DNA from 4 places in the Streptomyces sp. NPDC050121 genome. Region 2 is predicted to be linked to each of the others. Evidence: riboswitches for the same ligand, from Rfam matches in the RefSeq annotation. Region 2 holds a riboswitch; each other region holds the start of a gene.
What was found. Region 2 has a riboswitch for cobalamin ahead of ACIBTS_RS42600 (prenyltransferase/squalene oxidase repeat-containing protein). Riboswitches for the same ligand answer to the same signal wherever they lie in the genome.
Positions count from the first base shown of each region.

Region 1: it holds a riboswitch for cobalamin, as region 2 does, so the genes downstream of both, ACIBTS_RS08335 (CbtB domain-containing protein) here and ACIBTS_RS42600 (prenyltransferase/squalene oxidase repeat-containing protein) in region 2, are expected to answer to the same signal.
Region 3: it holds a riboswitch for cobalamin, as region 2 does, so the genes downstream of both, ACIBTS_RS30625 (ribonucleoside-diphosphate reductase subunit alpha) here and ACIBTS_RS42600 (prenyltransferase/squalene oxidase repeat-containing protein) in region 2, are expected to answer to the same signal.
Region 4: it holds a riboswitch for cobalamin, as region 2 does, so the genes downstream of both, ACIBTS_RS19215 (cobalamin biosynthesis protein) here and ACIBTS_RS42600 (prenyltransferase/squalene oxidase repeat-containing protein) in region 2, are expected to answer to the same signal.

Region 1 covers NZ_JBITJV010000004.1:262,495-270,351, reverse strand. The annotation lists gene ACIBTS_RS08345 (MMPL family transporter) at 1-2,130, opposite strand, end outside; gene ACIBTS_RS08340 (VOC family protein) at 2,453-3,259, shown strand; cobalamin riboswitch at 3,422-3,576, shown strand; gene ACIBTS_RS08335 (CbtB domain-containing protein) at 3,615-3,836, shown strand; gene ACIBTS_RS08330 (CbtA family protein) at 3,859-4,617, shown strand; gene ACIBTS_RS08325 (histidine phosphatase family protein) at 4,715-5,317, opposite strand; gene ACIBTS_RS08320 (VOC family protein) at 5,614-6,042, opposite strand; gene ACIBTS_RS08315 (hypothetical protein) at 6,039-6,323, opposite strand; gene ACIBTS_RS08310 (winged helix DNA-binding domain-containing protein) at 6,650-7,759, shown strand.
Region 2 covers NZ_JBITJV010000048.1:25,019-32,875, reverse strand. The annotation lists gene ACIBTS_RS42635 (glycosyltransferase family 4 protein) at 1-331, opposite strand, end outside; gene ACIBTS_RS42630 (TetR family transcriptional regulator) at 563-1,213, shown strand; gene ACIBTS_RS42625 (ferredoxin) at 1,432-1,722, opposite strand; gene ACIBTS_RS42620 (aldehyde dehydrogenase) at 1,726-3,183, opposite strand; gene ACIBTS_RS42615 (MBL fold metallo-hydrolase) at 3,269-4,294, shown strand; gene ACIBTS_RS42610 (nuclear transport factor 2 family protein) at 4,346-4,798, shown strand; gene ACIBTS_RS42605 (phosphotransferase) at 4,803-5,492, opposite strand; cobalamin riboswitch at 5,577-5,731, shown strand; gene ACIBTS_RS42600 (prenyltransferase/squalene oxidase repeat-containing protein) at 5,814-7,070, shown strand; gene ACIBTS_RS42595 (SCO2322 family protein) at 7,067-7,783, shown strand; gene ACIBTS_RS42590 (energy-coupling factor transporter transmembrane component T) at 7,790-7,857, shown strand, end outside.
Region 3 covers NZ_JBITJV010000023.1:116,368-124,224, reverse strand. The annotation lists gene mctP (monocarboxylate uptake permease MctP) at 1-1,033, shown strand, start outside; gene ACIBTS_RS30630 (GNAT family N-acetyltransferase) at 1,811-2,320, shown strand; cobalamin riboswitch at 2,356-2,513, shown strand; gene ACIBTS_RS30625 (ribonucleoside-diphosphate reductase subunit alpha) at 2,637-5,012, shown strand; gene ACIBTS_RS30620 (ribonucleotide-diphosphate reductase subunit beta) at 5,012-6,025, shown strand; gene ACIBTS_RS30615 (GlxA family transcriptional regulator) at 6,252-7,226, shown strand; gene def (peptide deformylase) at 7,202-7,852, opposite strand.
Region 4 covers NZ_JBITJV010000011.1:196,270-204,126, reverse strand. The annotation lists gene ACIBTS_RS19240 (hypothetical protein) at 1-1,326, opposite strand, end outside; gene ACIBTS_RS19235 (alpha/beta hydrolase) at 1,495-2,631, opposite strand; gene ACIBTS_RS19230 (class II aldolase/adducin family protein) at 2,674-3,390, opposite strand; gene ACIBTS_RS19225 (anion permease) at 3,590-4,834, shown strand; gene ACIBTS_RS19220 (hypothetical protein) at 4,869-5,090, shown strand; cobalamin riboswitch at 5,257-5,400, shown strand; gene ACIBTS_RS19215 (cobalamin biosynthesis protein) at 5,498-6,451, shown strand; gene ACIBTS_RS19210 (cobyric acid synthase) at 6,448-7,857, shown strand, end outside.

The DNA.
Region 1 (7,857 bases), on a different contig from region 2:
GACGTCCACGTGCGGCAACAGCCGGTCGAGCCACCGGGGCAGCCACCACGCCTTGTCGCCGAGCAGGGCCAGCACCGCCGGCACCAGCGCCATACGGACCACGAAGGCGTCGAACAGCACCGCGACCGCGAGTCCGAAACCGATCGTCTTGATCATCGACTCGTCGGCGCCGACGAACCCGGAGAACACCGCGATCATGATCACCGCCGCCGCGACGACCACCCGCGCGCTGTGCCGGAAACCGGTGACGACCGCCTGGGGAGCCCGGTCCCCGTGGACGTACGCCTCGCGCATCCGGGCCACCAGGAACACCTCGTAGTCCATCGCCAGGCCGAACACGATGCCAACCAGGAAGATCGGCATCAGGCTCATGATCGGACCGGTCTGCTCCACGCCGAGCAGCTGCGCGCCCCAGCCCCACTGGAAGACCGCCACGACCGAGCCGAGGGCGGCCAGCACCGACAGCAGGAACCCGAAGGCCGCCTTCACGGGCACCAGCACGGAACGGAAGACCACCAGCAGCAGGAGCAGCGCGAGCGCGACGATGACGCTCAGATAGGGCACGAGGGCGGCCTGCAGGGCCTGGGCGACGTCGATGTCCATCGCGGTGCTGCCGGTGACCTCGAACGTCGCCCCCGTCGTGCGCTCCAGCTCGGGGCGCTCGGCGCGGATGGTCTGGACGAGGTCCTTGGTGTGCTCGTCATTGGGTCCGGTGGCGGGCACCGCCGAGAACAGCACCGTGTCTCCGGCCTGGTTGAACCGCGCCGGGGACACGGACACGACGCCGCGGGTCGCGCCGATCTCCTGGGCGATCCGGGTCGCGGCCGCCTTGGGGTGGTCCGCTCCCCTGACGTCCGCCACGATCGTCAGCGGCCCGTTGAAGCCCGCGCCGAAGCCGTCCGCGAGCGCGTCGTAGGCGCGCCGTTCCGTGGACGAGACGGGCTTGGACTCCGCTCCCGGCATGCCCATCTCCAGGCGCGTGGCCGGCAGGGCCAGGGCGCCCAGGCCCGCGATGCACACCAGCAGCACGGCCAGCGGGCGGCGCAGCACGAACCGTGCCCAGCGGGAGCCGCCGTTGTCGGCCGGCCGAGCCGGGCCGCCGCCCTTGCGCGCCCGACGCGAGAGCACGGCGTCCGGCCACATGCCGAGCAGCGCGGGGACCAGCGTGAGGGCGATCAGGACGGCGACGACCACGGCGCCCGCGGCGCACAGGCCCATCTTGGTCAGCATCGGAACGCCGACCACCGACAGGCCCGCCAGCGCGATGACGACGGTGAGGCCTGCGAAGACCACGGCGGAACCGGCCGTGCCGACGGCGAGGCCGGTCGCCTCGCGCGGTGCGTGGCCGCCCGCGCGCTCCTCCCGGTAGCGGGAGACCACGAACAGGGCGTAGTCGATGCCGACCGCCAGTCCCAGCATCGTCGCGAGCGTCCCGGTCGTCAGGGACAGCCCGAAGGTGCTGCCGAGGGCCATGATCGAGGCCATGCTGATCCCCACGCCCGTGACGGCGGTGAGCAGGGGGAGACCCGCGGCCGCGAGGGAACCGAAGGTGATCAGCAGGACGACGGCGGCCAGCGCGATGCCGATGGCCTCGGAGGAGCCGCCCGCCGCGGGCTGCTCGGCGAGCGCCGTGCCCCCGACCTCGACCGTGAGGCCCGACTCGCGCGCCGCGTCGACGGCCCTCTCCAGGGCCGTCTTGTCGGCGTCGGTGAGATCGGCGGCCTTGACCTTGTAGTTCACCGTGGCGTACGCGGTGGAGCCGTCCTCGCTGACCGCGCCCGCCGTGAACGGGTTCACGGCGCTCGCGACCCGGGGTTCGTCGCCCGCCTCGGTCACGAGCGTGTCGATGGCGGCGCGGTGCCCCGCCGCGGTCACCTTCTCGCCGTCGGGGGCCACGAACACGATGCGCGCGCCCGCCCCGTTGGCGTCCGAGCCGGGGAAACGCTCTCCGATCAGGTCGAACGCCTTCTGTGCCTCGATGCCGGGCATGAACGACGTGCCGTTGTCGGAGGCGGCGGGAGCCTTGGCGGCGCCGAACCCGACGGCGCCGAGGATCACCGCCCAGAGCAACGTCACGAGCCAACGCCGCTGGAAGGCGGTCCGGCCCATCCGGTACAGGAAGGTAGCCACGAGAAACGGTTCTCCAGGTCTGGGTTCGGGTGGACCACCAGCCTGGCCTGCGGGGGTGCGCCGGGGCATCGTGCTCGTGCTCGCACTTCCGCCTGGTGCCGACGCACCAAGTGACGGCCTGTTGTCATCCTCGAGGAGGACAGCCGGATACGGCCCGAGCATGAGACGGGGCCCGCAGCCGCAGCCACAGTCGCAATCCGGAGCCGCGGTCCGGAGCCGGGGAGCGGAGCCGCGGTCCGGAGCCGCTTTGCCGACGCGCGATTGTCAGTGCCGGGTGTCAGGCTGAGGTGTCAGGACCTGCGACCTGCGAAAGGGAATCGCCGTGATCACCACCGACCTCACTCCCGGCTCCCCCTGCTGGATCGACCTCGGCGCCCCCGACGTCCGGGCCGCCGCGGACTTCTACGGCGCGGTGCTGGGCTGGGAGTACGAGCCCATGGGGGGCGAGGGGGAGGAGATGCAGGGCGGGATGTTCCGCAAGGACGGCAAGACCGTCGCCGGGCTCGGCAAGCTGACCGAGGAGGGCGCGCGCTCGGCCTGGATGATCTACTTCACCGTCACCGACGCGGACGCCACGAGCCAGGCCGTGGAGCGCGGCGGCGGCACGGTGCGGGTGCCGACGCGGGACCTCGAGGACTGGGGCCGGATGGCGCAGTTCAACGACCCGCTGGGCGGCCAGTTCGCCGTCTGGCAGCCGGGGAAGGACTCGGGCTTCGAACTGGCGGACAAGCCGGGCTCGTTGTCCTGGACGGAGCTGTACACGAGCGACGCCGGGGCCGCCAAGGAGTTCTACGCCGGTGTCTTCGGCTGGCAGTTCGGCGACATGGAACTGCCGGGCGGCGGGGGCACGTACACCCTCGTCACGCCCGCCGGTCAGCCCGAGGAGCGCATGCAGGGCGGCCTCATGGAGGTCGCGAAAGAGGACCTCGCCCTCGCGCACGGGCGGCCGTACTGGCACCCGGTCTTCGCCGTCGCCGACTGCGACGCGGCGGTCGCCGAGGTCAACGGGAACGGCGGCAGCGTGCAGATGGGGCCGGCGGACGCGGAGGGCGTGGGCCGGCTGGCCGTCTGCCTCGACCCCTCGAATGCGGACTTCGTGCTCCTCACGCCGGCCGAGGCGACGCGATAGCCGCCGACCGGACGGCGTGCGCCCAGGCCCCGGTGTGATTCCGGCTGCGGCGGGCGGCTCCCGGGCAGGGGTGAAACCGGTGGTCCGCAGCCGTACGGGACGGGTGATACGGGCCACTTGGCGGGCGAGAGCGCGATCACGCCAGGTGGGGCGCTATTGGCCATGAACCCGACACACGGTACCGTCGCTCTGATATCGACGACGGCATCACGGAAGCCGGTGGGAATCCGGCACGGTCGCGCCACTGTGGTCGATGCGCCCTTTCTCGACACGGGGGCGCATCGCGAGTCAGACCCGGGACCGTCGTCCTGTGCACCACCGAGATGGGACGCGAACTCCCAGAGGAGGCCCTGCCATGGCTCAGCATGTCGCCCAGCCGACCGTCAACAACCCCGTCGTGCCCGCAAAGCTGCCGCTGAAGGACATCGCCCCGTGGGCCGTCTTCTTCGGCGTCCTGATGCTGGTCCTGCTGTACTTCGTCGGCGCCGAGCAGGGCGCCACCTCCGTCGTCTCCGGCGAGAACGTCCACGAGTGGGTGCACGACGCCCGCCACCTCCTCGGCTTCCCCTGCCACTGACCTGAGGGACGCCGCAACCCCGATGAACTCCGCAACGGTAAGAAACCTGCTCGTGCGGGGCATGCTCGCCGGCCTCGGCGCCGGCGTGCTCGCCCTGATCGTCGCCTATTTCCTCGGCGAACCGTATGTCGACAGCGCCATCGGCTTCGAGGAGTCCCACGCCGCCGGTCACGAGCACGAGGTCGAACTCGTCTCCCGCAGCCTGCAGTCCACCGCGGGGCTGGCCACGGGTGTGCTCCTCTACGGGGTGGCGTTCGGCGGTATCGCCGCCCTCGTCTACTGCTTCGCGCTCGGCCGCGTCGGCCGCTTCGGCCCCCGGGCCACGGCGCTGCTGCTGTCGGGCACCGCTCTGCTCGCCGTGTACGTCGTCCCGTTCCTGAAGTATCCGGCGAACCCGCCGTCCGTCGGCGACGCGGACACCATCGGTAAGCGCACCACCCTGTACTTCCTGATGATGGTGCTCAGTGTGCTTCTCGCGGTCGCCGCCGTGATCGTGGGCAAGCGGCTCGCGCCGAAGCTGGGCAACTGGAACGCCACCGTCGCCGCCGTCCTGGGCTTCGTGCTGGTCATTGGGCTGGCGTACGAGTTCCTGCCCGTCGTCAACGAGGTACCGGCGGACTTCCCGGCCACGCTGCTGTGGCGGTTCCGGCTCTCCGCGCTCGCGATGCAGGTCACGTTGTGGGCCGGCTTCGGCCTGGTCTTCGGTGAACTGGCCGAGCGAGCGCTGCACCCGAAGCCGTCCGGCGTGTCCGCGGGCTCGGCGGCGGCGGCCCCGCACTGACAGGTCCGACACCAAGTTCAACAGCATGGTGCGACACCACGGTTCAACACCCCGAGAGGGCCCGCGGAAGTGTTCGCGGGCCCTCTCGGGTTTCTCGTCATGAGCCGTCGGCGTGCGGCTCGGACGGGTCCAGCGGATGGCCGATCCGCAGGTTCCAGCGGCCGCTTCGCCCACTGATCGTGGTGGCCGTCAGCGGCGGTACGTCGACCCGCCAGAAGGCGGCCGGGGGCGCCCCCAGCACATGGACCACCACGGCTCGTACGACCTCCGGTTCGACGACGGCGAGCGTACGGCCGCCCATGTCCTGGGCCGTCTCCAGCCAACGCCGCACCCGCCCGCACAACTCCTCGACGGACTCCCCGCCATGGGGTGCGGACGCGGGATCGGCGAGCCAGCGGGCCACCGCCTCCGGCTCCCCGGCGCCGACCTCGGCGAGCGTCAGGCCCCGCCAGCGCCCCACGTCCAGCCCCGCGAGATCGGCCGGCTCCGCCGACTGCGCCGCGTCGAGACCGAGCGCGGCCGCCGTCTCCCGGCAGCGCACGCTCGGAGAGGCGACGACCCGCGCGGCCGTGGGCAGGGTTTTGGCCGCGCCCCGGGCCCGGGCCTGCCCGGCGGCGTCGATCGAACCCCCGTCGTCGAAACGGCCCTGCCGCAGCGACGCGTTCGTCGCAGGCGAGACGAAGGTGACACGACTGGTCACTGGGCGGCTCCTCTTGGTCCGGTCACGGCGTGGTCCTGGCGTGGTCCTGATATGCGCTCACCGTGGGCCCAGAAACCGTATGTGCGGGCGGTCGTCGGGGCCGGTGCGGGTGACGCTGGCGCGAACGCCGTACACGTCCGCGACGAGGGTCTCGGTGAGCCCGGACCGCGATCATGCTCCAGTGGCCGGTGCCCCGCCCGTCGCCCTTACCGCTGCGCGTCAGCTCCGGAGTCACACCGGATTCCCTGACCCGCGCACGTACGGATACGCACATGGGTACGACTGGCCTCGGCAAGCTACCACAGCCCCCCGGCCGCACGTCCTGGACTCGCGACGAGTTCGACCTCGAAGCCGTCCTCGTTCTCCAGATAGGCGGCGCAGTGCTGTCGGCCGCCGGCGTAGGGGTGTCGCTCGGGGAACATCAGGCGCCAGCCGTGCTGCGCGGCGTCGGCAGCCAGCCTCTCGACCATGGCGGCGTCGTCGACGTGGAACGCCAGATGGTTCAGCCCCGGGCGGCAACGGTCGTGCTGTTCGGCGGTGAGGGCCGGGGACTGCTCGATGACCAGATAGGTCGCCCCGAGCCGCCAACTGCGCCCACCGCTCCAGCTCTGGAAGAGGGTGTGCCCCAACGCCTCCAGCAGCCAGCCGAACGAGGTGACGGCGCGGTCGAGGTCCGGCACCCACAGCTCGACGTGATGCAGCGTGCCGTGCGTCGGCCGACTCACTTCGCGTCGCCCGCGGTTACCGGACCCGCCGGGCCTCCTGCGCACAGTGCGTGGTCGATCAGCACGCCGGCCGCGTTCTCCCGGGCCAGGATGTGCGCCGGGGTGTCGCCGCGTGCCTCGGACATGGAGACCACGGCGCTTCGGCTGCCGTCGCCGGTTACGCCCAACTGCTGCGTGGGGGAGGGCCCGGCGGGCTGGGCGAAGGCGGTGGTCACCTCGGCGGCGAGCAGCACGGCGACCCCGAGTGCCATGGCGAGGTGCTTTCGCGGAGTGGACGTCATGAGCGCACGCTAGGGCCTGTCCGGCGGATCATGCCGCAGAGGCGGGGAATGGCACGCCCCCCGCTCGGCTTCGCTCGAGCGGGGGGACCCCCATCGCGTCGACGCCCTCCTGCGCCTTGCAGCTGCACGCACCATTCCCCGCTCACCTGCGTCGATCAGGCGCCGCTGCTCTCCTGCGACCTGATCCGCCGGACAGGCCCTGGTTTCGCCGCCGACGGGGGCACGATCCGGCATACCCAGCACGGGCAGGGGGACATCCCCAGCGCGCCCCGGCCCGGGTGCCTTGAGGACAGCAACTGTCCTCATTCCGCGTTAGCTTGCCCTGCATGACGAAGACGACGTCCCCGGCGGCCCCCGTGCTCGGCGCCCGCGCCCTCAACCGCGCCACCCTCGACCGGCAGCTGTTGCTGCGTCGCTCGTCGCTGTCGGCCGGGGCCGCCGTCGAACACCTGCTCGGACTTCAGGCGCAGAACGTCAAGCCGCCGTACTACGCGCTCGCCGCCCGCCTCGACGGCTTCGTCCCGGAGAAGCTGTCGACGCCGATGGCCGGCCGCGAGGTCGTCCGCATCGTCAGCATGCGCTCCACCATCCACGCCCATACCGCCGACGACTGCCTGACCCTGCGGCCGTTCGTCCAGCCTGCCCGCGACCGTGAGCTGACGTACTTCCGCAAGGGCCTGGCCGGCGTCGACCTCGACCGGCTCGCCGTCCTCGCCCGCGACCTCGTCGAGAGCGAACCGCGCACCATGAAGCAACTGCGCGAAGCGCTCTGCGTGGAGTGGCCGGACGCCGACCCCCGGTCCCTCGCCGTCGCCGCCCGGTGCCGGCTGCCCCTCGTCCAGGTCACCCCGCGCGGGTTGTGGGGCAGGAGCGGGCAGGTCGCGCTGACCACCGCCGAGCACTGGCTCGGCCGGCCCGCCGCACCGGCGCCCGCGCCGGACGATGTCGTCCTGCGCTACCTGGCCGCCTTCGGCCCGGCCTCCGTCAAGGACATGCAGACCTGGGCCGGCCTGACCCGACTGCGCGAGCCCTTCGAACGACTCCGCCCCCATCTGCTCACCTTCCGCGACGAGCACGGCGTGGAACTCTTCGACCTCCCCGACGCCCCCCGCCCGGACCCCCAGGTCCCGGCCCCGCCGCGCTTCCTCCCCGAGTTCGACAACCTCCTCCTCTCCCACGCCGACCGCACCCGAGTCGTCCCGCCCCAGTACTGGGGCCGCAGCTGGCAGGGCAACCAGGCCTACTGCACGCTCCTCGTCGACGGCTTCCTGGCGGGCCTGTGGAAGCTGGAGCGGGACGCGCTCGTCATCGAGCCCTTCGGCCGCCTCACCAAGGCCCAGCGGGACGAGGTGACAGAAGAGGCCGAGCGGATGCTGTCCGCGATGCACCCGGGCCGGCCCCACGACATCCGGTTCGCCACCGTCGTACGCCCCTGACGCGAAGGGGGACGTCCCGGTCGGGGACGACCCCGAAACAGGCCGAAGCCCCCACCGGTGAGAGGTGAGGGCTTGGATAGGGGGCGCTGCGGGCCGCT
Region 2 (7,857 bases):
CGAGGGCGTCGATCCAGTCGCGGTACTCGCCGCGCTTCGGGGTGCGGAAGGGGTCCGGCTGGCGGTAGAGGTCGAGGCTGGGCAGCTCGGTGAGCGAGAGGCGGTCGTCGTGGGCCGGGTCCACCGGGTCCAGCACCGGATAGGGCTGGGAGCCGATCACCTCGACGCGGTGACCGAGGCGGACGAGCTCACGCGAGAGATGCCGTACGTAGACGCCCTGGCCCCCGCAGAACGGGTTCCCCTTATAGGTGAGGAGCGCGATGTTGAGCGGTCGCCTGCCGTCGGCCGCGAGGTCATGCCGAGACCCCGCCTGACTGGCCTCAGCGGTCACTCCGGGCCCCCTTCTGCCTGCATGGTCCCGCGAGACTACGACGGGACGCTAATCTAGAACAAGTTTCAGACTTGATCGTCCGGGAGGCTCTGAATCTACCGGCAGGTAAGAGCGCTGGGAGCAGTGGATCAGGTGATTCACGCCACGACCGACCGCTCTGCCGAACCGCATGATCACCGCCCCTCACCGACTGTCACCAGGACTGTCACGGAACGGACCGGAACGGGACCCATGCCAGCCACGCCAGCCACGCCCGCGGAAGCCAAGGGGAACGCGGAAGCCAAGGGGAGCAAGGCGCAGTCCTCGCCCCTCACCGAGCGGCAGGAGGCGCGCCGCCGCCGCATCCTGCACGCGAGCGCGCAGTTGGCCAGCCGGGGCGGGTTCGACGCGGTGCAGATGCGGGAGGTCGCGGAGTCCTCGCAGGTCGCCCTCGGCACCCTCTACCGGTACTTCCCGTCCAAGGTGCATCTGCTGGTCGCCACGATGCAGGACCAGTTGGAGCACATGCACGGCACGCTGCGGAAGAAGCCGCCGACGGGCGAGCGGGCGGCCGAGCGGGTCGCGGAGACGCTGATGCGGGCCTTTCGCGCCCTGCAGCGCGAGCCGCACCTGGCGGACGCGATGGTGCGCGCGCTGACCTTCGCCGACCGCAGCGTCTCTCCGGAGGTCGACCAGGTCTCGCGTCAGACGACGGCGATCATCCTGGACGCGATGGGCCTCACCGATCCGACCCCCGAGCAGCTCTCCGCGGTCCGCGTCATCGAGCACACCTGGCACTCCGCGCTGATCACCTGGCTGTCGGGTCGCGCCTCCATCGCCCAGGTCCGGATCGACATCGAGACGGTGTGCCGCCTGATCGACGTGACGGACCCGCGCACATAGAAAGGACCTACGAGACGATCGGGGGTCGCCTTCAGGTCCTGTCATGCAACCTTCAGGTCCCTCAGTCCGACCGTCGACGTCGGCCTCAGCGGATGCCCGTACCTCTCGGCGTCGCGCCCAAGTCGGCTACTCCGGTCGAACTCCCTCACTCGCCTCGTAGGCCACTAACAGAATAGAACACCTGAAGCTGGATGGAACACCCCAAAAGGGAAATTTTTTTACTCCTCCGGCGGGAAGACCGCCTCCCCGCTCCCCACCAGCGTGATCACGATCGCCTCCACCGGGCAGTTCTCCGCCGCCGCCAGCACCTGCTCGTTCGCGTCCGTGTCGGGGTCGACCGGATGGGACTGGCGCGCGGCGTCCAGCCGGAAGCCCTCCGGTGCTCGATGGAGGCACTGCGCGGAACCGATGCACAGCGAACGGTCCACGTCGACATGCCACCGGTCGCCCGCCCCTGCCCCCGCCCCCGCCCCCGCCCCCGAATCCGTTCGCGCGAGAGGTACCTCCATCCCTCAGCCCTCCCAGCCGGCCGGCAGATGGATCATCTTGTGCTCCAGGTACTCGCCGAAGCCCTCGGGCCCGAACTCCCGCCCCAGCCCGGAGTTCTTGTAGCCGCCGAACGGGCCGAGCATGTCCAGGCTGAAGGTGTTCACGGAGTACGTCCCCGTACGGACCTGGCGTGCGACCTCGATGCCGTGCCCGACGTCGGCCGTCCAGACGCTGCCGCTCAGCCCGTAGTCGGAGTCGTTCGCGATCTTCAGGGCCTCGGACTCGTCACCGTAGGGCAGGAGGCAGATCACCGGTCCGAAGATCTCCTCACGGGCGATCCGCATGGAGTTGTCGACGTCGCCGAAGAGGGTCGGCTCCACATACCAGCCGCGCTCCAGGCCCGCCGGACGCCCGCCACCGGTGAGGATCTTCGCGCCCTCCTCCTGCCCGATCCGGATGTAGTCGAGGTTCCGACGCTGCTGCCGCTCGGCGACCAGCGGCCCGACCTGGGTCGCCGGGTCCATCGGGTCACCGACGACCAGCGCGGCCGCCGCCGCGGCGAAGGCGTCCGCGAACTCGTCGTAGCGCGAGCGCGGCAGGAGGATGCGGGTCTGGGCCACACAGGCCTGCCCGTTGTTCATGAAGGCGGCCGAGACGATGCCGGGAACGGCCGTGGCGATGTCCGCGTCGGGCAGCACGACCGCCGCCGACTTGCCGCCGAGCTCCAGGGTCACCCGCGTGAGATTGCGGGCGGCCACCTCCATGACCCGCTTCCCGGCCGCGACCGAGCCCGTGAACGCGACCTTGTCGATGCCCGGATGCCCGACCAAGTACTCACTGACCTCGCGGTCCGCGGGCAGGATCGACAGCACGCCCTCCGGCAGCCCGGCCTCCCGCGTGATCTCGGCCAGCACATACGCGTCCAGCGGCGACTCGGGGGACGGCTTCAGCACCACCGAGCAGCCGGTGAGCAGCGCGGGCGCGAGCTTGGCGGCAGCCACGAACTGCGGGACGTTCCAGGGGACGACGGCCGCGACCACGCCCACCGGCTCGCGCCGCACGAGGATCTTCCCGAGCACACCGTCGCGGCGCTCCTCGTAGGTGAAGTCCCGGGCCACCTTGATCGCCGCGTCCCACACCATCATCGCGCCGAGGGCCTGCGCGAGGACGCTCCACGAGTACGGGGAGCCGTTCTCGGAGGAGATCACGCGGGCGATCTCCTCATGGCGCAGGGCGATGCCGTCCTTGATACGGGTGACCACGGCGATCCGCTCGTCGAGCGACATCCGCACCCAGGGCCCCTCGTCGAAGGCCCGCCGCGCCACGGCGACGGCCCGGTCCACATCGGCCGTCGACGCATGCGGCACCCGCCCGATGACCTCCTCGGTGTGCGGCGAGACCACCTCGATGACGTCCTTGCCCAGCGGGTCGGTCAATTCCCCGCCGATGAACAGCTGTCCGTGTTCCACGAGCTCGGCCATGGCCACTGCCTTCGTTTCTGACGGTGTTTCAGAAACTGATACCAGTTCTAGTTATAGTGGGCAATGGCCGGGAGACGGAGGGCAGATGACGAAGGCGTTCGATCACGGCGGGGGTGTGCGGTCGCTTCGGGTGCCCATTCCGGACAACCCGCTCGGGCACACGCTCGTCTACGTCGTCGACACCGACCGCGGGCCGGTGCTGATCGACGCCGGATGGGACGATCCCGCCTCCTGGGACGCCCTCACCGCCGGTCTCACGGCCTGCGGTACGGACGTCGCCGAACTTCACGGTGTCGTCATCACCCACCACCACCCCGACCACCACGGCCTGTCGGCCAAGGTGCGGGATGCGTCCGGGGCTTGGGTGGCGATGCACGCGGCGGACGCGTCGATCGTGCGGCGGACCCGGGAGACCCGCCCCGAGCGCTGGTACACGTACATGGCCGACAAGTTGGCCGCCGCCGGCGCCCCCGACGAGCACCTCGCCCCGCTGCGCACGGCCCGCCGCCGTACGCCGCTCGGCTTCTCGCCCGCGCTCCCCGACCGCGAGATCGTCCCCGGCGAACTCCTGGACCTGCCCGGCCGTCGGCTGCGCGCGATCTGGACCCCGGGCCACACCCCGGGCCATGTCTGCCTCCACCTGGAGGAGAGTCACCCGGCCGGACTTGCGGGCCACGGCCGCCTGTTCTCCGGCGACCATCTGCTCCCGGGGATCAGCCCGCACATCGGTCTCTACGAGGACCCCGACGACGCGACGGTCACCGATCCCCTCGGCGACTACCTCGACTCGCTCGAACGCGTCGGCCGGCTCGCCCCCGCCGAGATCCTCCCCGCCCACCAGCATGCCTTCACCGACGCCCCCTCCCGGGTACGGGAGTTGCTCACCCACCACGAGGACCGCCTCACGGACCTGTCGTCGCTCCTGGCCGAGCCCCTCACCCCCTGGCAGCTCGCCGAACGCATGGAGTGGAACCGCCCCTGGCAGCAGATCCCCTACGGTTCGAGGACCATCGCGGTCTCCGAGGCCGAGGCCCACCTGCGCCGACTCGTGAAACAGGGCCGCGCGGAGGCGGTGGCGGGCAGCGAGCCGGTGACGTACGTGGCGGTGTAATGCGCTCGCGGTGCGGAACGGCCTGCTGATACCAACGGCAGCATGGAACCCATGGATCCCTTGGAACGCCTTCTCGTCGAGCGGGCCTGCGAACGTCTCGTCGTCGACTTCGTCCACCGGCTCGACCTGGGTGAACCCTCCACCGTGGCCGCTCTGTTCACCGAGGACGGCAGGTGGGAATGGCCGGCGGGCGAGCGTCTGATCGAGGGGCGGGCGGCGCTGCGCGGGTATTTCGGCTCGCGCCCCACCGACCGGCTCTCCCGCCGTCTCATGTCGAACATCCTGGTCACGGTCACCGCGCCGGACACCGCCCTGGCCACCTCGTACTTCTCGACGCACCGGGTCGACGGCTACGAGGGCGGCATCGTCCCCGCCGGACCCCCGGTCCAAGTCGGGCACTACGAGGACGCGTTCCGGCGAGTCGACGGGACCTGGCTGCTGGCACGCCGGCTGCTGCACCTCCCCTTCGGCGGACCGACACCCCGCGCTGAGCGGCCTGTCTGACCCGTCAACCACCCGTCCGACTCATCAGCGACCTGATCAACTCACCGGCCGGGGCGAGGAGTTCCGTTTCCTCGGTGCTCATCGTCGGGTTGGCCGCGCGCCGACGCAGGGCCTCGGTCAGGCCCTGCTCGGTGAGGTCGGAGGGGTCGACGAGGAGGGCGGCCAGCATCGTGCGGGCGGGAGCGGCGATCGACTGGGCGGAGACGGCGACCTGGGCGAGGATCACCGCGGACATCCCCCAGTCGAGCCCCGGGTCGCCCTCCTCCGCGTTGGCCCAGTCGATGACCCGCGGGCCGTCCGGCGTGAGGATCACGTTGTCGGGGTGGAGGTCGAGGTGCAGGATGCGGGCGTCCGCCGAGCCAGGCCCCGAGACCCGGCCCGGGACGGTGTGCAGCGCGCGCAGCAGCCTCGCGAGTACGGCCCCCGCCTCCTCGGCGTCCAACGTGCCCGCCACGAACGCCTGGAGCATCGTCGGCCCCTTCAGCCGCTCCATCACCAGGTCGGTGCGCGAGCCGTCGGGCGAGGGTCGTACGGCGGGCGCGGGGTAGCCGTACTCCCGTACGTGCGCCATCACCGCGCCCTCGGCGGCGGCGTCGCCCCACCCGTCCCGGTCCCGGCGCAGCACCCACGCCTCGTCGATCTCGTACACGTCGGCCGTGCGACCCGAGCCGAGCAGTCTCCCCGTTACTGGCATGAACATGAACCTACCTCCACCCACCTCCGTCCGGCCCGTCCGCCCCATCCGCCCCATCCGCAGCCACCCCTCAGGCCGTTCGCTACCTGCCGGTAGAGTGACGGCGTCGTCATCACGCCCGTACAGGGAGAAGCCGGTGTAATTCCGGCGCTGTCTCGCAACCGTAGAGCCGGATCGCCCGGTCCGGAACGTGACCGGCTCACGTGCGTCGGCAGCCCGCCGTCGCACGCACCGTCGAGGTATACGGAGTCGAGCCGCCGGGGTCGCCCCGTGCTGCCCGCCTCCGTCGACCTCCCGCACCGGGAGAGGCACCCGCCGATCATGAACGTCCGCCGCAGCGTCACGGCCCTGGCCCTCGCCGGCGCCACCGCCGTCGCCCTGGGTGCCGCCGTCCCCGCCGTCGCCGTCACGCCGTCCCCCGCCCCGTCGGTGGCGATACCCGACGGGCTGTACGGCACCACCGACCCGACGTACGACGGTGTCTGGCGCCAGTCGCTGGCGTTGCTCGCGCAGCGGACCGTGGGCGTCACGCCCGCCGACCGGGCCGTGGCCTGGCTGGCCGGGCAGCAGTGCGCGAACGGCGCCTTCGCCGCCTTCCGCGCGGACACCGCGAAGCCGTGCGACGCCAAGCTGATGGTGGACACCAACAGCACGGCGGCCGCGGTCCAGGCGCTGGCCGCGCTCGGCGGCCACCGGGCGGCGACGGAGAAGGCGGTCAGCTGGCTGAAGTCCGTCCAGAACGCGGACGGCGGCTGGGGCTACTCCCCCGGCGGGGCCAGTGACGCCAACTCGACGTCCGTCGTCGCGGGCGCGATGGCGGCGGCCGGGCAGCGGCCCGCGGAGGTGAAGAAGGCCCAGAAGTCGTCGTACGACGCTCTCCTGAAGCTCTCCATCGCCTGCGACAAGGCCGGTGGCGGCGCGTTCGCGTACCAGCCGGACAAGAAGGGCGGCCTCGCGGCCAACGCGGACGCCACGGCGGCGGGCGTGCTCGGCGTCCTCGGCAAGGGGTTCGTGACGACGGCGGGCAAGGCGCCGGCACCGATGAACGGCAACAGCTGCGGCAACTCCCCCGCCCCCCTCACCCCGTCCGAGCTCGCCCGCGACGGCTCGGCCTACCTCGTCGAGGCGATCAGCAACGACGGTCATCTGACGTCCGCCCTGCCCGGCGCCGCGGACCAGCCCGACTACGGCAACACCGCCGACGCGGTCGTCGCCCTCGCCGCACAGGGCTGGACCGCGCAGGCGAAGAAGCCCCTGGCCTGGCTGGAGCGGAACTCCGCGGCCTGGGCCAAGCAGAGCGGCCCCGCCGCCTACGCCCAACTCCTCTTCGCCGCCCACGCCATGGGCGCCGACCCCCGTCATTTCGGCGGCACGGACCTGGTCGCGCAGCTCAACGCGACGGGACCAACCCCGCAGACCACAGCCACGGGCAAGGCCACGCGGCAGGCCGCCGAGTCCGAGAGCAAGGACGACTCGGATTCCGGTTACAGCGTGTGGTGGATCGTCGGCGTCTTCCTCGTCGCCGGCATCGGCATCGGCTTCCTGATCAGCGGCCGCGGCAGGAAGCAGCAGCCGTGACGCGCCGGACCCTGCCCCCGTTGTTGCTGACCCTGACGTTCCTCCTCCTCGCGACCGCCGCTCAGGCTCACGCCGCCGGCTACCGCTACTGGTCCTTCTGGGACCGCGCCGGCGACCAGTGGACGTACGCCACCCAGGGCCCCTCCACCGCGCGTCCCGCCGACGGCGACGTCCAGGGCTTCCGGTTCGCGGTGAGCGCCGACTCCCAGGACGCGTCGCAGCCGCGCGGCACGGCCTCCTTCGCGGCGATCTGCGCGAAGACGCCCGCACAGGACGGCACGAAGCGGGTGGCCCTGGTCATCGACTTCGGGACGACGGCCGACGCCCCGTCCGGCGAGAGCCCGCCGTCGCCGTCGCCGCGCACGGCCTGCGCCCGGGTCGCACCCGACGCGACGACGGCCGAGGCGCTCGCCGCGGTCGCCAAACCGCTGCGCTACGACACGAACGCCCTGCTGTGCGCGATCTCGGGGTATCCGCGGACGGGGTGCGGCGAGCAGGTGTCCGGGAAGGGCAAGCCCGGGACGGACAAACCGGGGACGAGTGAACCGGGGACGGAAGGTCGGGGGACGGAGAAGCCGACGGCCACCGAGAAGTCCGGCAACGACGGCGGCGGCCCGTCGCTGGGCCTCTACGCCGGCGCGGCGGCCGTCGCGGGGTTGGGCGCGGCCGCGCTGTGGCAGGCGCGGCGGCGAGGATCCCGCCGGGATGGCTGACGGCTGATGGGTGATTCCCGCTCCCACCCGCAGCTCCACCCCGCCGCCTGGTGGCTCTGGGCCCTCGGCCTCGG
Region 3 (7,857 bases), on a different contig from region 2:
CGTGAAGGACACGCTGATCTACATCGTCATCGCGGTGGCGATCATCTACATCCCGATCAAGCTGGGCGGCTTCGACGACATCTTCGCCAAGGCGGGCGAGGCGTTCAGCCGGACCAACCCGGCCACGGGCAAGCCGCGCGGCGCGCTGGCCCCGGCGGAACCGGGCCAGTGGACGTACGCGACGCTGGCGTTGGGCTCGGCTCTGGCGCTGTTCATGTACCCCCACTCGATCACCGCGACGCTGTCCTCGCGCAGCCGGAACGTGATCCGCCGCAACACCACGATCCTGCCGCTGTACTCCCTGATGCTGGGCCTGCTGGCCCTGCTGGGCTTCATGGCGATCGCGGCCGGCGTCAAGGTCACCAACGGGCAGCTGGCGATCCCGCAGCTGTTCGAGGACATGTTCCCCGACTGGTTCGCGGGCGTGGCGTTCGCGGCGATCGGCATCGGCGCGCTCGTGCCGGCCGCCATCATGTCGATCGCGGCCGCGAATCTCTTCACCCGCAACATCTACAAGGACTTCATCAAGCCGGACGCGACGCCCGCGCAGGAGACGAAGGTCTCCAAGCTGGTCTCGCTCCTTGTGAAGGTGGGGGCCCTGGTGTTCGTCCTCACCATGGACAAGACGGTCGCCATCAACTTCCAGCTGCTGGGCGGCATCTGGATCCTGCAGACCTTCCCGGCCCTGGTCGGCGGCCTCTTCACCCGCTGGTTCCACCGCTGGGCGCTGCTCGCCGGCTGGGCGGTCGGCATGATCTACGGCACCTTCGCCGCGTACGGCGTGGCCTCCCCGACCCAGAAGCACTTCGGCGGCTCGGCGAAGGAGATCCCGGGCATCGGCGAGATCGGCTACATCGGCCTGACGGCGTTCGTCCTCAACGTCGTCGTCACCGTGGTCCTCACCTTCGTCCTGAAGGCGGCCAAGGCCCCCGAGGGCGTCGACGAGACAAAGCCGGAGGACTACACGGCGGACGCCGGGGACGCGGGGGTGCAGGTGGAGCTGCCTCCGGCGACGGCGGGCAGCGCCCACTGACGGCCCGACAGGCCAGGGCCCGAGCTCACGGGGAAGCACGCCCCAGTCGCGGGTCCGGCCGGCCATCACGTCCCAGAAGCGGTCCACTTCCCGGACGCGCATGCCGACCCAGTGCGGGGTCTTCCTGCTCAGGATCCCGGGGAAGCAGCGGCGGACCGGCCGGGGAGCAGGGCCTGCTGCCGGCGGCAGAACGGCTCGCGGATCTCTCCCCGGGGCACCGAGCCCCGGGGAGGGTGGGGGCAGAGCTGGAACTTGCATCAGGCAGACATGTGGAGCCCGGTACGGGCGGGAGCGAGGTACCGGGCTGCATGCCCGGCTGCAGCAGTTCGCTGAGCCGCACCAGGACGGCGGCCTTCCCCGCGCCCACGCCGCCGACGAGCAGACAGGGCCTGTAAAGGCCCTCCGCGCACCACGCGACGATGGCCGGCACGGCGATCAGCCAGACGAGCCTGTCAGGTTCGCGTAGGAGACCCATCGGCGCCACTTCTTGGGGCGGGTGACGCCGCGGCGGGCCTCCAGACGCCTCGGCAGTCGGTGCCGGCGGGCGAGGACGACGCCCCGACGCGGTGACAGCCGCATCTCGGATCGAGCGTCGCCATCGGCGCGTTGCGCGGCCGTTGCTTGCCGGGCGGGTGACGAACGCCCCTGGTCACGGTGTGTTCTGGAGGGCGACAACGCCTACCTCCATGGAATCACTCCCGCCACGCCCCGCGACTCGGCCGCCGCGTCGCGAAAGTCACGAGCCCGCGGGCGCGGGCGTCCGGCAGACTCGGGCCCATGGACATCGTGATACGGCGGGTGGAGAACGGCGAGTTCGAGGCGCTCGGCGAGCTGACCGCCCGCGCCTATCTGGACGACGGTCTCCTCGACTTCGGAGAGAGCGACCCGTACCTCCACAAGCTCAAGAACGTCGCGGAGCGGGCGTCGGCCGCCGAGGTATTCGTGGCCGTCGAGGGCGGCGTCCTCCTCGGCGGAGTCACCTTCGTCCCGGGCCCGGGCAACCTCATGACGGACATCGCGGGCCCCGGGGAGACCGAGATCCGTATGCTCGCGGTCGGCCGTACCGCTCGTGGCCGGGGCGCGGGCGAGGCTCTGGTGCGGGCCTGCGTCGAGCGCGCGCGAGCCGTCGAGGGCTGCACCACCGTCGTCCTGTCGACCCAGCGCACCATGTACGCCGCCCACCGCATCTACGAACGTCTCGGCTTCGTCCGTACACCCGAGCGGGACTGGAACCCCGTCCCGGAGCTGGGCGACTTCACTCTCCTCACCTATAAGTTGACGCTCTGAAACCACCTCGACACAACATCTGGGGGTGGCGTGACAGGCGAGCACAAGATGTATGCTCGTGCTCGCTGTCGCCACAGGGGAATCCGGTGCGAATCCGGAACTGTCCCGCAACGGTGTACTTGTGCACATCTGTATTCAGAACAGCCGCGCACGAGCGTCAGTCCGAGGACCTGCCGACAGCGTGCCCGGCCCATCAGGTCCGGGTGCCCTGACGTCCGGGCCTCGTGGAGTGGGCCGGTGGACGCGACGCCCCGTGCGCTCGTGTGCTGCCCCCTGCCCTCCGCCAGGTCCACCGCCGAGCGAGGGAGAGCCTCACGTGACCATCGCGCCAGCCGAACCGGCTTCAGTGACCGAGCTGGAGACCGACGGTCCCGGTACCGCGTTGCTGCGTACCCTGACCGAGCTGACCGCCGACCTGCCCGACGCCGACCCCGGCCGGGTCGCCGCCGCGGCCCTGCGCGGCCGGTCCGCGCGGGCCGACGAGGCGGAGCTGCGCGAGCTGGCCACGGAGGCGGCCGCCGGCCTGATCTCCGAGGACCCCGCCTACTCGAAGCTGGCCGCCCGGCTGCTGACCGTCGGCATCGCCGCGGAGGCCGCCTCGCAGGACGTCACGTCGTTCACCACGTCGGTCGCCGTCGGCCACCGCGAGGGCCTGATCGCGGACCGCACCGCCGAGTTCGTGCGCGTCCACGCGGCCCGCCTCGACGCGCTGGTCGACGCCGACGCCGACGACCGTTTCGGCTACTTCGGTCTGCGCACCCTGCACAGCCGCTACCTGCTGCGGCACCCGATCACCCGCAAGGTCGTCGAGACACCCCAGCATTTCCTGCTGCGCGTCGCCTGCGGCCTCGCCGAAAACACTGCGCCCAATTCAGAAGCGGGCGTCCGCTCCCTTGACGAGGTCGCCGCGCTCTACCGGCTGATGAGCCGGCTCGACTATCTGCCGTCCTCCCCCACCCTCTTCAACTCCGGTACGCGGCACCCCCAGATGTCCTCCTGCTACCTCCTCGACTCCCCGATCGACGAGCTGGACTCCATCTACGACCGCTACCACCAGGTGGCCCGGCTGTCGAAGCACGCCGGCGGCATCGGACTGTCGTACTCCCGCATCCGCAGCCGCGGTTCGCTGATCCGCGGGACCAACGGGCACTCCAACGGCATCGTCCCGTTCCTGAAGACCCTGGACGCCTCCGTCGCCGCCGTGAACCAGGGCGGCCGGCGCAAGGGCGCGGCCGCCGTCTACCTGGAGACCTGGCACTCCGACATCGAGGAGTTCCTTGAACTGCGGGACAACACCGGCGAGGACGCCCGCCGTACGCACAACCTGAACCTCGCGCACTGGATCCCGGACGAGTTCATGCGCCGGGTCAACGCCGACGCCGACTGGTCGCTGTTCTCCCCCTCCGACGTGCCCGAGCTGGTCGACCTGTGGGGCGAGGAGTTCGACGCCGCCTACCGCAAGGCGGAGGCGGACGGTCTCGCGAAGAAGACCATCCCGGCCCGTGACCTGTACGGCCGCATGATGCGTACCCTCGCGCAGACCGGCAACGGCTGGATGACCTTCAAGGACGCCGCCAACCGCACCGCCAACCAGACGGCCGAGCCGGGCCATGTCGTGCACTCCTCCAACCTGTGCACGGAGATCCTGGAGGTCACGGACGACGGCGAGACGGCCGTGTGCAACCTGGGCTCGGTGAACCTCGGCGCGTTCGTCGACGCCACGGCCGGCGACATCGACTGGGAGCGGCTGGACGAGACCGTCCGCACGGCCGTCACCTTCCTCGACCGGGTCGTCGACATCAACTTCTACCCGACCGAGCAGGCGGGCCGCTCCAACGCCCGCTGGCGGCCGGTCGGCCTCGGCGCGATGGGTCTGCAGGACGTCTTCTTCAAGCTGCGGCTGCCCTTCGACTCGGCCGAGGCGAAGGCGCTGTCCACCCGGATCGCCGAACGCATCATGCTCGCCGCATACGAGGCGTCCGCCGATCTCGCCGAGCGCAGCGGCCCGCTGCCCGCCTGGGAGAAGACCCGGACCGCCCGGGGAGTGCTGCACCCCGACCACTACGGCGTCGAGTTCACCTGGCCGGAGCGCTGGGCGGCGCTGCGCGAGCGGATCGCGGCGACCGGCCTGCGCAACTCGCTGCTGCTGGCGATCGCGCCCACCGCCACCATCGCCTCCATCGCCGGCGTGTACGAGTGCATCGAGCCGCAGGTGTCCAACCTGTTCAAGCGCGAGACGCTGTCCGGCGAGTTCCTCCAGGTCAACTCGTATCTGGTGAACGACCTCAAGGAGCTCGGCGTCTGGGACGCCCGCACCCGTGAGGCGCTGCGCGACGCCAACGGCTCGGTGCAGGACTTCGCCTGGATCCCGGCGGACGTGCGCGCCCTGTACCGCACGGCGTGGGAGATCCCGCAGCGCGGCCTGATCGACATGGCCGCCGCCCGCACCCCGTACCTGGACCAGGCGCAGTCCCTGAACCTGTTCCTGGAGACGCCGACCATCGGCAAGCTCTCCTCGATGTACGCGTACGCGTGGAAGTCGGGTCTGAAGACCACGTACTACCTGCGCTCGCGCCCGGCGACCCGCATCGCCCGCGCCGCCCAGGCCACCGTCCCCGTTCAGCAGCCGGCGCCCGCAGAGGCCGTCGCCTGCTCCCTGGAAAACCCCGAGTCCTGCGAGGCCTGCCAATAATGACCAGCCGTAACACGAACCTGCTCGACCCGGGCTTCGAGCTGACTCTGCGCCCGATGCGCTACCCGGACTTCTACGAGCGCTACCGGGACGCCATCAAGAACACCTGGACCGTGGAGGAGGTCGACCTCCACTCGGACGTCGCGGACCTCGCGAAGCTGTCCGAGGGCGAGCAGCACATGATCGGCCGGCTGGTCGCGTTCTTCGCGACGGGCGACTCGATCGTGGCGAACAACCTGGTGCTGACGCTGTACAAGCACATCAACTCCCCCGAGGCGCGGCTGTATCTGTCGCGGCAGCTGTTCGAGGAGGCCGTGCACGTCCAGTTCTATCTGACGCTCCTGGACACCTACCTTCCCGACCCGGAGGACCGCGCGGCCGCCTTCGACGCGGTGGAGAACATCCCCTCCATCCGCGAGAAGGCCGAGTTCTGCTTCCGCTGGATCAACGAGGTCGAGAAGCTGGACCGCCTGGAGACCCAGGCCGACCGCCGCCGCTTCCTCCTCAACCTGATCTGCTTCGCCGCGTGCATCGAGGGCCTCTTCTTCTACGGCGCCTTCGCGTATGTGTACTGGTTCCGCAGCCGGGGTCTGCTGCACGGCCTGGCCACCGGCACCAACTGGGTGTTCCGCGACGAGACGATGCACATGAGCTTCGCCTTCGACGTGGTCGACACGGTCCGCAAGGAGGAGCCGGAGCTCTTCGACGACAAGCTCCAGGAGCAGGTCACCGACATGCTCCGGGAGGCCGTCGAGGCCGAGCTGCAGTTCGCGCGCGACCTGTGCGGTGACGGCCTGCCGGGCATGAACACCGACTCGATGCGGCAGTACCTGGAGTGCGTCGCCGACCAGCGTCTGCAGCGGCTCGGCTTCGCCCCGGTCTACGGCTCCGAGAACCCCTTCTCCTTCATGGAGCTGCAGGGTGTTCAGGAGCTGACCAACTTCTTCGAGCGCCGCCCGTCGGCGTACCAGGTCGCGGTGGAGGGCACCGTCGACCTGGACGAGGACTTCTGAGGCTGCGGCCGAGGGGTCTTCGCGGCCTTCAGCCGGCGGTCGATCCGGCGCTCGTGGAGCAGTCCCACGAGCGCCGGAGCCGTGAGGAGGAGGAAGACGGCCAGGGCGGTCAGGTATCCGGTGAGTTCGTTCATGAGGTAATCGTCGTCCGCGACGAACACTCCTGACACTGGCAGGACTGCCGTACACCTTCAAATTACTGCCACTCCTACGGCACACTGGCAGCATGCTGACGAACGTGGCCGCGATCCTCCTGGACGGTGTGCACCCCTTCGAACTCGGCGTCGTCTGCGAGGTCTTCGGGATCGACCGCAGCGACGAAGGGCTGCCGGTCTACGATTTCGCCGTCGCCTCGGCGGAGGGGCCGACGCTGAGCACCCACGCGGGCTTCACCCTGAGCACGGAGCACGGGCTCGAACGGCTGGAGAGCGCCGACCTGATCGCCGTCCCCGCCGGGGAGACCTACGGCAAGCGGGACTTCCCGCCGGAGCTGCTCGACGCGCTGCGCCGGGCCGTGGACCGGGGGACGCGCGTGCTCAGCGTCTGCTCCGGGGTGTTCGTGCTGGGCGCGGCCGGACTGCTGGACGGGCGCCGGTGCGCGGTGCACTGGCGGCACGCGGAGCAACTGGCCCGGCAGTACCCGCGCACCGTCGTCGAACCCGACGTGCTCTACGTCGACGAGGACCCGGTGATCACCTCGGCCGGCACGGCCGCCGGCATCGACGCCTGTCTGCACCTGGTCCGCAAGGAACAGGGCCCCGAGGTCGCCAACCGCATCGCCCGGCGGATGGTGGTGCCGCCGCACCGGGACGGCGGCCAGGCCCAGTACATCGAACGGCCGCTTCCCCGTTCACGGTGCGACACCGTCGGCGACGTGCTCGCGTGGATGGAGCAGCACCTCGACCAGGAGGTCACCGTCGATCAGCTCGCCGAACGCGCCCATATGTCTTCGCGCACCTTCGCCCGCCGTTTCCAGCAGGAGACGGGCACCACGCCCTACCGTTGGCTGCTGCGTCAACGGGTGCTGCTGGCCCAGCAGTTGCTGGAGGCGACGGACGAGACGATGGACGCGATCGCCTGGCGGGCCGGCTTCGGCACGGCGGGCGCCCTGCGCCACCAGTTCGTGCAGGCGCTGGGAACGACCCCCAACGCCTACCGGCGCACGTTCCGCGGCCCTCAGTCGTTGGCGACCACGGGGTAGCGGGGCTCGTTCTCGGCCATCTGCCGCAGGGCGTCCTTGCGTTCGCGCTTGGACAGCCGGTCGATGTAGAGGTACCCGTACAGGTGGTCGGTCTCGTGCTGCAGACACCGCGCGAAGTACCCCGTGCCGCGTACCTTGATCGGGTTGCCCTGCTCGTCCTGCCCGGTCACCTCGGCGTAGTCGGGGCGGGCGAGCGGCGCGTACGCGGTCGGCACCGACAGGCAGCCCTCGTTGCTGTCGTCCAGCCGGCGCCGGTCCGCGGGGAGTTCGACGAGCTTGGGGTTGCAGACGACGCCGGTGTGCCGGGCGCCCTCGTCGTCGGGGCAGTCGTAGACGAAGACCTTCAGGTCGACCCCGATCTGGTTGGCGGCCAGGCCCACACCCTCGGCGGTGTGCTGCGAGGCGAACATGTCCGCGACCAGCCGGCGCAGCTCCTCACCGAACTCGGTGACGTCCTTGCACTCCTTGTGCAGCACCGGGTTCCCGACGACTGTGATCGGCCGCGAGGTACCGGCCTCACGCCAGGCCAGCTCGCGCGCCTCCGTCTCCTCGGTGTCGATGACGAAGCCCTCGTCGTCCACGGGGAGCACGCCCGCGTGCTGCTGATCGGTGTCCTGCTGCGCCATGACCG
Region 4 (7,857 bases), on a different contig from region 2:
TCCCACGGCCCGCACCTCGGTCAGCAGAGCGGGCACGGTCGGCTGCAGCGCGGACTCCAGGTGGCGTACGAGCATCGGCGCCTCGCCGTGGTCGGCGACCGCCGCGGCGGTGTCGACCCACAGCCAGGTGGCCTCCTCCCGGGTGAGCACCTCGTGGGCGTCCTCCGGGTCGATTCCGTCGTGCTCGGCGAGCCACAGCAGCGCGTACGGCCGCAGCGCCGACTCGTCGACGACCGCGCGGACGTCGGGCTCTGCGGGGGCGCCGACGACGCGCAGCGCCTCGAAGGCGAGGCCGCGCAGCAGGGCGTCGTCCCCGCGGGCGGCGAGCAGCAGCTCGGTGACGGCGCTGCCGACGGTCCGGGCGGCGAGCCAGGCGCGGTACTCGGCGCGGGCCGCGTTCGGGCGGAGCTGGGCGCAGCCGCGGAGCATGCCCTCGGCCGACTGCTCGATGTTCCCGGCCGGGCTCTGCGCGGCGACGCAGATCTGCTCCAGCTTGACCCAGACCGCCCAGCTGCCCAGCGGGGTGAGCGTGGCCTGTCCGGCGCCGTAGGTGAGGGCGCCGACGGAGGCGAGGGCGTGCAGGGCCCAGTCGAGGAGCGGGGCGAGTTCGGCGTCCTGCGCGGGCTCCGCCGGGTCGGCCTCGGCGGAGGGGACCGGAGCGAGGGGCGTCGCGGGTTCGGAGCCGGCGCCGTAGGGGACCTCGCAGCGCTCGGTGCGCAGTTCGGTGACGCGCTGGCGCAGCAGGTCCAGGAGCTGCTCCACGGGGACGGGCCCGGCGGACAGCTGGAGGAAGGAGAGCACCTGCGGCATGGCCGAGACGACCTCGGCGACGGCGGCGGCCTCCTGCTCCTCGGGTTCCGGGGAGGCGAGCGACCAGGCGTCGAACAGGGCGACCCAGCCGCGCAGGACGGCGCTGTCGTCGCGGTCCCAGGCGCGCAGCCGCCAGCCGGGGCGGGCGCTGTCGCCGTGCACCTCGACGAGGCCGGCGAGGCGGGCGGTGTCCCAGTCGGCGCGGATCCGGTCCGTGGTCAGTCCCAGATCGCTGGCCGCCCGTTCGGCGGTCACGTCGGAGAGGGTGGCCTTGCCGTCGGTGGTCGCGGCGTCTCGGCCGGGTCCGAGGGCGTTGTCGGCCCAGCGGGCGACGCGGGCCGCGGCGGCCAGTCCGGAGCGCGCCATTCTGGCCAGCTCCGCGGGGGCCGGGGTGCCCTCCGGCGGGCGGGGTGCAGGGCGGCGCGGGCGCCGCTCGTTCACAGCTGAGGGGGCGGCGGCCAGGGGTCGCGGGCGGACGAGTCGAAGCCTGGAGTCGCGCGGGATACGGGACGTCACGGGTGCAGTCTTCCGGTTGACGGTCCGAAAACCCAAACGGAATGTCACGGCGGGCTACGGGACTGGCCAACGCACGGGGTCCCGCGAAGGGTGGGGAGACGTGTTCAGGCCAGTGGTACGGGCTTAAACGGAACGGTCGCGACCGGTCCGGGCGGCTCTGCCACGGGCTCACATGAGGGGGGTGAGGAAGCGGCGCAGGGCCTCCTCGTAGGCGGCGGGGGCGACATTCCACATGGCGCCGTGCGAGGCCTGCGGGACGGTGTGCAGGGCCACGAGGTCGGGCCGGCGCGCGGCGAGGCGGCGGGAGGCGACCCAGGGGGCGACGGTGTCGTCGGGACCGTGCACGATCAGGGTCGGGACCGTCAGCCGGGCCGGGTCGGCGGCCGCGTCGCCGTCGTCGCCGGGGCCGCCGCGCAGTCCGGTGCGGCCCTCGGCGGCGCGGACGGCGAGCGGCAGCAGCGGGCCGGGGGTGTGCCGGGCGGCGGCGAGGGCGCGCAGGGTCGTCCGCCAGTCCAGGACCGGTGAGTCCAGCACGAGCCCCGAGACGAGGTCGCGCAGCCCCGAGTCGGCGGCGGCGCGCAGGGCCATGGTGGCGCCGGTGGACCAGCCGAGCAGGACGACGCGTTCGGCGCCGTAGCGCACGGCGTACCGCATCGCCGCGTCCAGGTCGCGCCACTCGGTCGCGCCGAGGTGATTCAGCCCGTCCGGGGAGCGGGGTGCGCCGAGGTCGCCGCGGTAGGCGAGGGCGAGCACGGGGAAGCGGCGGCGGTGCAGGAAACCCATGACGTTCAGGGCGTGTTCCCGGGTGGTGCCCAGGCCGTGCACGGCGATCACCCAGGTGCGCCGGGCGCCGGGGACGAACCAGGCGGGCAGGCTGCCCAGTTCGCCGGGGACGTCGATGTCGGCGTGGTCGAGGCCGAGGGCGCTGCCGGGGTCGCCGACGTACAGATTCGGGGTGAGCCAGACCGCGTCGCCGGGGTTCAGCGTGCCGTGGGTGACGCGTTCCAGGCGGCGTACGACGGTGTCGGCGGAGTGCGCGGCGGTGGGCAGGACGGCGCCGACGACCGCGTGGGAGCCGTTGCCGGAGAGCCCGTGGGTGCCGGGGCGCAGGGCGGCCAGGTCGCGGGTGAGGGTGATCTGGCCGGCGGCCGTGCGGTGCACCGTGAGCCGGGGTTCGGTGGGCAGGGGCCGGCCGGGCGGCGCCTTCAGCGCGGCGTCGCTGGCGAACCGGCCGACGGCAACACTGGCGGCGCCGGCGGCCAGGGCTGCGGTGACGGCGGCGGCCGTCGCTTTGACAGTGCGCACCCGTCCAGTCTCCTGGCCATCGTCGCGACCGGCCAGTGGAGCTCACCCCCGACGGGACCAAGGCCGCTGCCCGTACGCCCGCAGCCGCTCCCCCGCCTCCGCGACCTGTTCCTCCGTCAGGAGGGTGGGACTGCGGCCGGGCAGCGAAGAGGCCGTCAGCCACAGCCGGCACATCCACTCCAGCTGGGCCGTGCGGTCGTAGGCCTGGTCGAGGGTGGCGCCGTAGGTGAGGGTGCCGTGGTTCTGCAGGAGGCAGCCGGTGCGGTCGGCGAGGGCCGCGAGCATGTTGTCGGCCAACGCCTCGGTGCCGTAGGTCGCATAGGGGGCGACCCGGACGGCGCCGCCGAGCGCGGCCGCCATGTAGTGGACGAGGGGAAGCTCGCCGACGAGGGTGGAGACGGCCGTGGCGTGCACGGCGTGGGTGTGGACGACCGCACCGGCGTCGGTGGTGTGGTAGACGGCGAGGTGCATGGGCAGTTCGCTCGTCGGGGCCAGGGCGCCGAGCACCTGCCGACCGGTGAGGTCGACGCCCGTCACATCGTCCGGGGTGAGCCGGTCGTAGGGCACGCCCGACGGGGTGACCAGCACGGTGTCGCCGACGCGCACGGAGACGTTGCCGGAGGTGCCGACGACCAGGCCGTCGCTCACCGTGCGGCGGGCCGTCGTCACGAGCGCCTCCCAGGCCCGCGCCTGGGCCGCACTCCACATACCGTCCCGCGCGTCCCGGGACCCCCGCCCGTCGCGCCGCTGCTCAGCCATGCCCCGATCCTGCCGGGTGACCAGAATCTCTTCAACGGCTGCGCGACCCGGCCGGAGCGGCTCGCGGGCGGCGAGTAGCCGTACGGACCGCACAGTCACCCCGACATCGGACACCCCGAAGCCCCCCTCAGTTCATCTTCCGTTCACTCAGGTTTCCTACGGTCAACCGACCGATGACTTCGAACGATTGCCTGGGTAAATGGAAAACTTCTCGCTGATCCTCGCGATTGTGGTGGTAACCGCACTCGCGTTTGATTTCACGAACGGTTTTCATGACACCGCCAACGCGATGGCCACGACCATCTCGACCGGTGCACTCAAGCCCAAGGTCGCGGTGGCCATGTCCGCCGCGCTCAACCTGGTGGGCGCTTTCCTCTCCGTGGAGGTCGCCAACACGATCTCCAAGGGTCTCGTCGACGAGACCGGCATCCGTCCCGAGGTCATCTTCGCCGCGTTGGTCGGCGCGATCCTCTGGAACCTGCTGACCTGGCTGGTGGGCCTGCCCTCCAGCTCCTCCCACGCCCTCATGGGCGGTCTGATCGGCGCCACCATCGCCTCGGCCGGCTTCGACGCGGTGCACGGCGACGCGCTGGTCACCAAGGTCCTCATCCCGGCGATCGCGGCGCCCATCGTCGCGGGCGTCGCCGCGATGCTCGCGACCCGCCTCTCCTACACCCTCGGCAAGAAGGCCGACGGCAAGGCCGCCGAGAAGGGCTACCGGGCCGGCCAGATCGCCTCGGCCGGCCTGGTCTCCCTCGCCCACGGCACCAACGACGCGCAGAAGACGATGGGCATCATCACCCTCGCCCTGGTCGCCGGCGGCGCCGTGGCCCCCGACTCCGACCCGCCGGTCTGGGTCATCCTCTCCGCGGGCCTGGCCATCGCGCTCGGCACCTACCTCGGCGGCTGGCGCATCATCCGCACCATGGGCAAGGGCCTGACCGACCTTCAGCCGCAGCAGGGCTTCGCCGCCCAGACCAGCGCGGCCACGGTCATCCTGGCCTCCTCCCACCTCGGCTTCTCCCTCTCCACCACCCACTCGGTCTCCGGCGCGGTGATGGGCGCGGGTCTGGGCCGCAAGGGCGGCGTGGTCCGCTGGTCGACGGCGACCCGCATGTTCGTGGCGTGGGGCCTGACGCTGCCGGCGGCGGCGCTGGTGGGCGCGCTGGCCGAGTCGGTCACGAACCTGGGCGACTGGGGCACGGCGGTCGTGGCCGTCTTCCTGGTGGCGTCCAGCGCGGCGATCTGGAAGATCTCGCGACGTGAGGTCGTCGACGCGTCCAACGTCAACGAGCCCGAGGAGTCCCCGGGCGTGATCACCACGGCGATCGCGGCGGTGACCCCGCCTCCGACGGGCACGGTGGCCGAGGACCTGACGGCCACGATCCCGTCCCCGGCGACCGCGCCCACCGAGCCGGCCGCTCCCCCGGCCGCGGCCGTCTGAGCCCACGCACCCGGTACGAAGGAAGAGAACCAGCATGAAGATCGACTGGGCAGCCCTGGGCTCCGTCTTCGGTGTCAGCCTCGCGGTCACCGTGGGCCTCGTCACCCTGTTCACCCTGGGCGTCATGGGCCTGTCCCGCCAGGAACGCGCCACCGCAGAGGGCGGCTCGGCCGCTCTCGCGGTGACGGGCGCGTACGCCTGCTTCGCGGCGTGCGCGGCGGCGGTGGCCTACGGGATCTCCCTGATCGTGGCCTGAGGCGTAGATCGTGGCCTGAGCCGTACAGGTTCCTCACCCGGCCCTGCCTGCGGTCGCCCACATCGGCGGCCGCAGGCAGGGCCGAGTCATGCTCCGCGCGCCGTGGGACCGGGCCGATGTGGGGTTCTGCACACTCTCCCCGCGCAGGTCAACAGCAAGTTGACGGCCCTTCCGGGCCCGTGGTGGACTGCCCGAGCCATGTACGGCGGCAGAAGAGGAAGCCGGTGCGAATCCGGCGCGGTCCCGCCACTGTCACCGGGGTAGTAAGCCCCGGGAGCCAGGAACTCTCGCCGCCGGTCTCGTCGAACCAGGGCGTGGACACCCTGAGTGAGGACATATCGCCATGCCCGCTTGGCCGTTGAGGCACAGCACCAGGTCGCTGCCCGACCCCACGGCCGGCTGAGCCCGTGCATGCCGCTCGCGTTCACGCGTACGGCGCCGCCGCCGGCCTCCTCGGTGACCTGCTCCTCGGCGATCCCCGCCGGGGGCATCCGGTGGCCGTGTTCGGCCGGGCGGCCGCAGCCGTGGAACGGGTGCTCTGGCGCGACCACCGCGGCTGGGGGGCCGTCCACACCGTCGTCTGCGCCGGTGGGGTCGTGACCCTGGGAGCCGTCGCCCGCAAGGCCGTACGTCCCTCTTCGGCCGCTTCTCTCGGCCTCACCGCCGCCGCCACCTGGGCCGTCGTCGGCGGGACCTCTCTCGTCCGGGAGGCCCGCGCCATCGGGCGGGCCCTCGAAGCGGGGGACGTCGAGGCCGCCCGGGAACGGCTGCCGCATCTGTGCGGGCGGGATCCGCAGGCGCTGGACGCGGACGGGATAGCCCGGGCCGTCGTGGAGTCCGTCGCCGAGAACACCTCCGACGCCGTCGTGGGGGCGCTCGTGTGGGGGGCCGTCGGCGGGGTGCCGGGGCTGCTCGGGTTCCGGGCCGTCAACACCCTCGACGCCATGGTCGGGCACAGGTCGGCCCGGTATCGGCGGTTCGGGTGGGCCTCCGCGCGGCTCGACGACCTCGCCGGGTGGCCGGGGGCGCGGCTGACCGCCGTACTGGCCGCCGTCGCGGGGGATGATCCGCGGGCCGCGCTGCGGGCCTGGCGGGCGGACGCCGGCCGGCATCCCAGCCCCAACGCCGGGCCCGTCGAGGCCTCCTTCGCGGGCGCGCTCGGCGTGCGGCTGGGCGGGACGCTGTCGTACGGCGGCCGGATCGAGCACCGGCCGGTGCTGAACGGGGCGGCCGGGCGGCCCGTCGTCGCCCCCGACATCGAACGCGCCGCACGGCTCTCGCGCCGCGTCGGCCTGCTGGCGCTCGGCGTCACCGTCGCCGCGCGCGCCATCGTCACGACAGGGAAGGGGCGGACGACATGAGCGGGGGACTCCTCGTCGCGGGCACCACCTCCGACGCCGGCAAGAGCGTCGTCACGGCCGGGATCTGCCGGTGGCTGGTGCGGCAGGGCGTCAAGGTCGCGCCGTTCAAGGCGCAGAACATGTCCCTCAACTCGTTCGTGACGCGCGAGGGCGCCGAGATCGGGCGGGCGCAGGCCATGCAGGCGCAGGCGTGCCGGGTCGAGCCGACCGCCCTGATGAATCCCGTGCTGCTCAAGCCCGGCGGCGAGCAGAGCAGTCAGGTGGTGCTGCTGGGGAAGCCGGTGGGCGAGCTCAGTGCCCGTGGGTACCACGGGGGCCGGCAGCGGGAACTCCTGGGAACCGTTCTCGACTGTCTCGCCGAGTTGCGGGGCACGTATGACGCGGTGATCTGTGAGGGGGCCGGCTCTCCTGCCGAGATCAATCTTCGGCGGACCGACATCGTGAACATGGGGATCGCCCGCAACGCCGGGCTCCCGGTCCTCGTCGTCGGCGACATCGACCGGGGCGGGGTCTTCGCCTCCTTCTTCGGGACCGTCGCGCTGCTCTCCCCCGAGGACCAGAAACTCGTTTCCGGGTTTCTCGTCAACAAGTTCCGCGGGGACGTCTCCCTGCTGGAGCCGGGCCTCGACATGCTGCACGGGCTCACCGGGCGGCGGACGTACGGCGTGCTGCCGTTCCGGCACGGCCTCGGGATCGACGAGGAGGACGGGCTCCGGGTCTCGCTGCGCGGGACGATCCGGGAGTCGAACACCGCCCCGCCCGTCGGACAGGATGTGCTGCGGGTCGCCGTCTGCGCGATCCCGCTGATGTCGAACTTCACGGACGTGGACGCGCTGGCCGCCGAACCGGGCGTCGTCGTGCGGTTCGTGGACCGGCCCGAGGAACTGGCCGATGCCGACCTGGTCGTCGTCCCGGGGACGCGGGGGACCGTGCGCGCCCTTCAGTGGCTGCGCGAGCGCGGCCTCGCCGACGCCCTGCGGCGGCGGGCCGCCGAGCAGCGGCCCGTCCTCGGCATCTGCGGGGGCTTCCAGATCCTCGGCGAGCGCATCGAGGACGACGTCGAGAGCCGGCGCGGGCAGGTCGACGGGCTCGGCGTCCTGCCGGTGCGGGTGCGGTTCGCCCGCGAGAAGACCCTCACCCGGCCCGTCGGTCAAGCCCTCGGCGAGCCGGTCGAGGGGTACGAGATCCATCACGGGGTCGCCGACGTCACGGGCGGTGAGCCGTTCATCTCCGATGGCGAAGGACACAGCCTCGACGGCTGCCGGGTCGGCCAGACCTGGGGCACGCACTGGCACGGCTCGCTGGAGTCGGACGGGTTCCGGCGGGCGTTCCTGCGCGAGGTGGCGGCCGCCGCGGGCCGGCGTTTCGTGCCCGCCGCCGACACCTCGTTCGCCGGGCTGCGCGAG